One region of the Microbispora sp. NPDC088329 genome, then DNA from elsewhere that is predicted to be linked to it. Evidence: riboswitches for the same ligand, from Rfam matches in the RefSeq annotation. Region 1 holds a riboswitch; the other holds the start of a gene.

The links. A riboswitch is a leader RNA that binds a small molecule or an ion and turns the genes downstream of it on or off. The one in region 1 is predicted to bind cyclic di-AMP.
Region 2: linked by a shared signal. The riboswitch ahead of AB0O28_RS36550 (GH25 family lysozyme) and the one ahead of AB0O28_RS28265 (NlpC/P60 family protein) in region 1 are both predicted to bind cyclic di-AMP.

Annotation. Positions count from the first base shown of each region.
Region 1 is NZ_JBFBIP010000018.1:3,240-6,884, reverse strand. It holds gene AB0O28_RS28275 (helix-turn-helix domain-containing protein) at 1-386, shown strand, start outside; gene AB0O28_RS28270 (LuxR C-terminal-related transcriptional regulator) at 460-708, shown strand; gene AB0O28_RS28265 (NlpC/P60 family protein) at 789-1,748, opposite strand; cyclic di-AMP (ydaO/yuaA leader) riboswitch at 1,901-2,070, opposite strand; gene AB0O28_RS28260 (amino-acid N-acetyltransferase) at 2,445-2,996, shown strand; gene AB0O28_RS28255 (RDD family protein) at 3,135-3,645, shown strand, end outside.
Region 2 is NZ_JBFBIP010000031.1:26,758-30,402, forward strand. It holds gene secD (protein translocase subunit SecD) at 1-866, shown strand, start outside; gene AB0O28_RS36550 (GH25 family lysozyme) at 924-1,646, opposite strand; cyclic di-AMP (ydaO/yuaA leader) riboswitch at 1,658-1,799, opposite strand; gene uppS (polyprenyl diphosphate synthase) at 2,174-2,878, shown strand; gene AB0O28_RS36560 (oxygenase MpaB family protein) at 2,875-3,645, shown strand, end outside.

The DNA of each region.
Region 1 (3,645 bases):
AGCGGGAAGAGGCGCGCCGGCGGTACAACGCGTACGTCGCGGCCTGCCCGTCGCGGCAGCTGCTCGACGCGCTCAGCGACAAGTGGGTGAGCCTGGCGCTCACCGCGCTCGCCGACGGCCCGCGGCGCTTCAGCGAACTGGCGAGGACGATCGCGGGCGTCAGCCAGAAGATGCTCACGCAGACGCTGCGGACGATGGAACGCGACGGCCTCGTCTCCCGAACGGTCACTCCCGCGGTGCCGGTCCGGGTCGACTACCGGCTCACGCCCCTGGGTGAAAGTCTCATGCCGCTGCTGAAAGCGATCAAGAACTGGGCCGAGGTCCACATGGAGGATGTCGAGGCGGCCCGGGAGACGTACGACCGGCGGGCCGACTCCGCACCTTGACGACCTTCGTGGCAGGCGTTTACCGTCCCTGAAGGGTGGGCCGACGAATCATCGTCGTGGGGGAGGGCGGACGATGGGTGTTCCCGAGGTCGTCTACCGAGGTGGCAATCCCGCCTCGGACCTTGACCGTGCCGGTCTCACCGAAGAGGACCTGCTTCTCCTCGCGGAGCTGGCCAAGGGCGTGACAGCCGATCGCGTGGGCCGCAGTCTCGATGTCAGCGGTCGCACCGTGCGGCGCCGGCTGCGGGGCATCTGCGACCGGATCGGCGTCGCGACCGCGATCGAGGCCGTCGCCTGGGCGGCACGCCGTCGTCTCATCTGACCGCGTTCCGCCCCACGCCCTCGGTTCGGGACGACTCAGTCGGCGACCCGGTTCCACCCCACGCCTTCGGTTCGGACGACTCAGTCGGCGACCCGCACCGCTCCCGCGAACGGCCGCCCGGCGATCCTCGCGATGTGGATGACGTCTCCCGTGCGCGGCGCGTGGATCATGTAGCCGCCGCCGATGTAGATGCCCACGTGGTGCAGGTCGGAGTAGAAGAACACCAGGTCGCCGGGGCGAAGCTGGTCACGGGAGATGTGCGTGCCCGCCGTCCACTGGTCGCCGGTGTAGTGCGGCAGGCTGACGCCGACGGCCTGGTAGGCCGCCATGACCAGACCCGAGCAGTCGAAGGAGCCGGGCCCCTCGGCGCCCCACACGTACGGCTTGAGCTGCTGCCTGAGCGCCCAGCGTGCCGCCTGGGCCGCCTTGCCGTCGCCCACGATGGGGAACGACATCCTGCTGCGCGTCTCGCTGCCGACCGTCCGGGAGACCTGCCGGTAGAGGCTGCTCTCGGTCTTCTTGATCAACTTATTGATCTTGTCGCGCCGGGAGTCGAGGCCGGTGAGGAGTTTCTTGACCTCGGCCTGCCGGGCGGAGGCGCTCTGCCTGGCCCGCGCGGCGGCGTCCATGGCCTTGGTGACCTCCGCGACCTCCTGGCTTCCCTGCAGCTCCAGGGCGTACGTCGTGGTGGCCTGGTCCAGGTACTCCCTGGGGTCGCCGTCGCCGCCGATGAGCGCGAGCGCGCCGCTGAGCCCGTTGGTCATGTAGGAGTGCTGTGCGAGAGCGCTCGCCTTCTGCCGGCGGACCTCCAGCTCGGCCTCGCTCTTGGCGAGGTTCTTCTTGGCGAGCTCGGCGGACCGCTCGGCCGCCTTCAGACGCACGCGCTCGCCGTTGTACTGCTCGGTGAGGCTCTCGATCTCGGTGTAGAGGCTCTCGACCTGCTCTGTGAGCTCCTTGAGGCTCGGCTTCGGGTCGGCGGTGGCGCGGACCACCGGGGCGCCGAACGTGATCGCGGTGAGCGCGACGCCGACGAACGCCAACCGGCGGATTGCACCCGGACCGGCCGTGCCGGATCCGGACTGTCGGCCGCGGGCGTGCCTGCCCGCCGACCGTCCTCCACGCATGCGCAACCGAGCTCCTCTCCCACATGCGCCCCGGGGCGGGCCCGCGTCATCGGGACGGGACCGCTCGGCGGGGCGCTACTGAGCGCCTACCGGGTTAGCTGACGGGTTCGGGCCGGAGTAGCCCTACCTTGACGGATTCACCCCTTGACGATCTGAGATCGAACCGATCCTGATCCTGCAGTTGGGTCCCCGGCTCCCCTCCGCACGCGGTGCTTCGAAGACTCGGCGCCCGGCCGCCGTGAGCGTGCACGATGACCGGCATCGTCGCAGGACGATAGTGCACGGCGAGTTCTTGCTCAACCAGAACTCCGAAACCCGTCTACGTTTGACAACCGATTGATCACAACCGGGTCACGAGTTCGGCACTGGTATGTCCGCGTTCACCTGGGTTTGAGCGGATCTGAGTCTTTGTATTGGCTGCTGGGACTCTCGGGAAAAATGGGACGAACCGGAACTGCTGCCGCCGGGCGGGCGGGTCGTTCGCCCGTATCCTGGCGGCTACGCACAGTCAGGCCCTATGTCGAGTGTGGCGTTTGGGCATGACCGTTATCCATGATGCCGCTGGACGCCGACGGTGAGGGATCGCCCGTGGTCCGGCTAGGCTGGCCGCTCATGGAGCAGGTCGCCGCGCAGACGCCCACCGGAGAGGGCGCCACCGCCGTGACGGTGCGCCGGGCCAGGACGCCCGACGTCCGGGCCATCCGGCGCCTTGTCGACGCGTACTCGGGAGTCGGTCCCCGTCTGCTCAAGAAGAGCACGGTGACGCTGTACGAGGACGTCCAGGAGTTCTGGGTGGCCGAGATCGGCGGTCAGGTCGTCGGGTGCGGCGCGCTGCACGTGCTGTGGGAGGACCTGGCCGAGATCAGGACCGTGGCGGTGGATCCCGCGGCGCGCCGCGGGGGAATCGGCCATCAAATCGTCGCGGCGCTCATCGAGACCGCCAGGGACCTCGGTGTGCGGAGGGTCTTCTGCCTCACCTTCGCGGTCGAGTTCTTCGCCCGGCACGGTTTCAGGCCCATTCAGGGCACCCCGGTCTCCCCCGAGGTGTACGCGGAACTGCTCGCGTCGTACGACGAGGGCGTCGCCGAGTTCCTCGACTTGGAGCACGTCAAGCCGAACACTCTGGGGAACACCCGAATGCTGCTGCACCTCGATCGCCATTGATGAAGGCTGGTTTGTGATCTTTGACGCTGATTGTCGACCGCCGCAAAGGTGACTGTTGATACACCTGTCGCTACTTTTGGCAATATCAGCGTGTGCTACAGACGTGCGGCGCATGCGTCTTCGAAACGAGGTGACACGGTGAGCACCGGACAGCCGCCGTACCCCCAGGACGAGTCGGACGGAACGCCACCGCCGTCATCGAGCCCCGGGTACGGCACGGACAGACCAGCCCAGGACTACGACCCCGACGTCACGGTCGTCAGCTATCGCCAGCCCGGGCAGCAGACGGGCCCGCAGCAGCAGCCCGGCTATGACCCCGCCCAGGGCGGTTACGGCCAGCAGCAGGGCTACGGCCAGCAGCAGGGCTACGGCCAGCAGGACTACGGTCAGCAGCCCGGTTACGGCCAGCAGCAGTACGGTCAGCAGGGCTACGGCGCCCAGCAGGGCCAGCAGCAGTACGGCCAGTCGTCCCAGGGTGGCTACGGCCAGCAGCAGGACTACGGTCAGCAGCAGTACGGCCAGCAGGGCTACGGCGCCCAGCAGAGCCAGCAGCAGGGCTACGGCCAGCAGGACTACGGCCAGCAGCCCGGTTACGGCCAGCAGGACTACGGTCAGCAGGGCTACGGCGCCCAGCAGGGCCAGCAGCAGT
Region 2 (3,645 bases), on a different contig from region 1:
GGCTGCTCGTGCTGGCGGGTGCCGGGCTGGTCGCCCGTGGCCTCAACTACGGCGTCGAGTTCACCGGCGGCCGGATCGTCGAGTTCGGCACGAGCAGGCCCGTCGACGTCGCGACGGCCAGGCAGGCGGTTGCGGACGCCGGGTTCCCCTCGGCCGTCGTGCAGCGGTCGGACGACGCGATCTCGGTGCGTACCGGGCAGATCAGCGCCGACGACGTGGTCCGCATGGAGGAGGCGCTGGACCGGCGCGTGGGTGAGGTCACCAAGCAGCGCGACGAGCTCATCGGGCCGAGCCTCGGCGAGGAACTGCGCCGCAACGCGCTCATCGCGCTCGCCGTCGCGCTCGCGGCGCAGCTCGTCTACCTGGCGCTACGGTTCCGGTGGACGTTCGGCACGGCGGCCGTGGCGGCGCTGTTCGTGGACGCGGCCGTCGTCGTCGGCGCGTTCGCCTGGCTCGGCAAGCCGATCGACGGCGTCTTCCTGGCCGCGATGCTCACGATCATCGGCTATTCGGTCAACGACAAGGTCGTGCTCTTCGACCGGGTGCGCGAGCTGTGGCCGGTGCGGCGCGGGGAGCCGTTCCACCGGGTGGTGAACGCCGCGATCCTGCAGACCGTGCCGCGCACCGTCAACACCGGGCTCGGGGCGCTGTTCATCCTGGCGGCGCTGGCGGTGTTCGGCGGCGACTCGCTGCGCGACTTCGCCGTCGCCCTGCTGATCGGCATCGTCGTCGGCACGCTGTCGTCGTCGTTCGTGGCCGGGCCGGTGGCGATCGCGCTGGAGAGGCGCAGCTCGCAGCCGCCGCCCGCTCCCGCCGCCCCGCGCCGCAGGCCCGTCACTCGTGACGGATCGGGCGCGGTCGTCTGAGCCGCGAGTCGTGGCCCCGGGACGTGCCCGGGGCCACGAGAGCGGATCAGCGCCGGATCAGCGCCGGCCGAGTGCGCGCAGCTCAGCGGGCGTCAGCGCGGAGACGTTCTGGTCGATGGGCGAGTCGGTGTACTGATGGATCGCCCAGGACTTCCAGTCGGCGGGCGGCGTGATGTCGCCCGGGGCCTTGCTGTAGTGGGCCACCCACAGCGGGTACTGGCCGAGGCCGCCGCCGTACTCGTTCGCGAAGTTCCAGCCGCTGTAGAACATCGGCCTGGTCCCGGTCTTGGCCGTCACGTACTCCAGCCAGGTCTTGGCCCACTTGTTGACATGTGCGACCGACTCGCCGTCGGTGGTCTCCAGGTCGAGCACCAGGATGTCACCGGGCTTGCTCGGCTGCGCGTTCACCACCTCGAGGAAGTGGTCGGCCTCGGCGACGGGGTCGTTGGAGGGATGGCCGTAGTGGTAGACACCGCGGACGATGCCCTTCTTCTCCAGCTCCCGCCAGTGGCGGGGGAAGGACGAGTCGGTCCACGAGGTTCCCTCGGTGGCCTTGATGAAGCCGAACTGCGCGCGGCTGTTCACCCAGTCGTGGTCGGCCTCGTAGCCGGAGACGTCCTGGCCGTACGTGTGCGGGTTGGCGTAGGCCGGGGCGGACAGGACGACGGCCGCCGTGACGGTGGCCGAGGCGGCCGAGACCGCGAGGGTCGCCGCCGCGAGGGCGGAGCGCAGGCGCCGGCGGGAGGGCCGGCGGCCGAGGGAGAGCCGATGGGTGGGCATACGGGGTTGACTCCTTGCTTCCATGCCGCCTACCGGGTTAGCTGACGGGTTCGGGCAGGAAGTGCCCTACGGACGCATCTGGGGGCTGCGCCCGATTCACCCCAGGAAATGGGTCCCCGGCTCCGCAGGACGCGGATTCGGCGGCCGCGCGATCATCCTGATCGCGTGGACCGGGCAACGACACGGCAACGGACACGAGAAGGCGGAGACCGCCGGTACCCATTGCCGTGGCACCTAAAGGTACACACCGCACCAGAATGGTGTAAACAGGACAAAAGGCGTCTTTACCTGCGCGCGAGTTGCCGCGGCGAGATGGCGTCGGCGCACCCTCGGGCCCGTCAGTCCGGGGTAAGGATCACGGCTACCGACGGTAAGTAGTCAATCAATTGCCCTGCGTGAAAGAGTCCGTCTCCGGAGGGATCACCCTCCTCCTCCCTCCCGAACCTGGGGAGGGGATCGCGACGAACGACGGGAGTGGTCTTGTGCTTCTCCTCGAGGCGGGCGGTGTGAGAGGCATCCCTCATCACGTGGCGTGTGTCATGGACGGGAACGGCCGGTGGGCCGCGCAGCGGTCGCTGCCCCGCACCGCGGGGCATCGGGCGGCGGAGGCCGCCGTGATCGACGTCATCGAGGCAGCGCACACGGCCGGCGTCGAGTGGTTGAGCCTGTACGCCTTCTCAACGGAGAACTGGCGGCGCCCGGCCCCCGAGGTCGACGTCCTGCTGCGCCTGGTGCGGCGCGCCATACGCAAACACGCCTTGTCACTGCACACACGCGGGATCCGATGCCGGTTCCTCGGGGTCACAGACCCGCGGATCCCGCCCGCGCTGGCGCGGGACATCGCCGACCTGACGGCGCTGACCCACGACAACCGGCGGATGACGTTGACGGTCGCGTTCGATCACGGCGGTCGTCGCGACATCATCGAGGCCGCCCGGTCGCTGATCCGCGACGGGGTGCCGCCCGAGCAGGTCACCGAGGAGAGTTTCGCCCGTCGCCTGCCCCACCCCGACATGCCGGAGGTGGACCTGGTCATCCGCACCTCCGGAGAGCAGCGGATTTCCAACTTCATGCTGTGGCAGGTGGCGTACGCCGAATGGGTCTTCCCCCGGGTGCTGTGGCCCGACTTCCGGGCCGAGCACTTCTGGGAGTGCCTGGAGGCCTACCGGCGGCGCGAGCGCCGGTACGGCGGCGTACAGGCACCGGCCCCTATGGGAAAGGGATGTCGATGAGCGACGCAGCAGCAGCCGGAACCGACGCCGATCCGCTCGGCCCGGGATCGATGCTCCACCGGTTGACCCGGCAGGCACGCTGGGGGCTGGTGGCGACCCGGGCCATCGTCCTGGAGGCCGCGCACCCGCAGATCGGCGCGGCGTTGATCACCAACTCGACTTTCGTCGCGCACCCGTGGCGGCGGCTGCGCAACACCGTGCTCAGCACGCAGCGGATCGTCGACCCCGACATTCAGGTGCGGCAGCGGGAGGCGGCCCGGCTCAACCGCCTGCACGCCCGCATCACCGGTGTCGACGCGGAGGGCCGCCCGTTCAACGCCGCCGACTCCGAGGCGCGCGCCTGGGTGGTGGCGACGCTGTTCGAGTCCACGGTCACGATGTGCCGGCTGAGCGGCGAGTCCCTCGACGGCCCCGCCCTGGACCGGCTGTACGCCGAGTTCCGGGCGTTCCTCGCCCTGATGGACCCCTACGGGGGCAAGCTGCCGCCCACCCTGCGGGAGTTCTGGCGCTACTACGCGCGCTTCGTGGAAGAGCGGCTGGAGAACACCGAAGCGGTCCACGTCATCCTCGACCGCCTGTTCGCGCAGGTGCCCGCTCCCCCTCTGCTACGGGACCGGCCGGCCGTGTGGGCGGCGGGCAGGGCGCTCGCCGGGCCCACGGCCAGCGCCGTCGTCGTGGCGTCGCTGCCCGAGTCGCTCCGCGCGCGACTGGGGCTCGCCGAGGTGCCGGGCACACGCACGCTGATGCACGCCGCCTACCTGTCCACG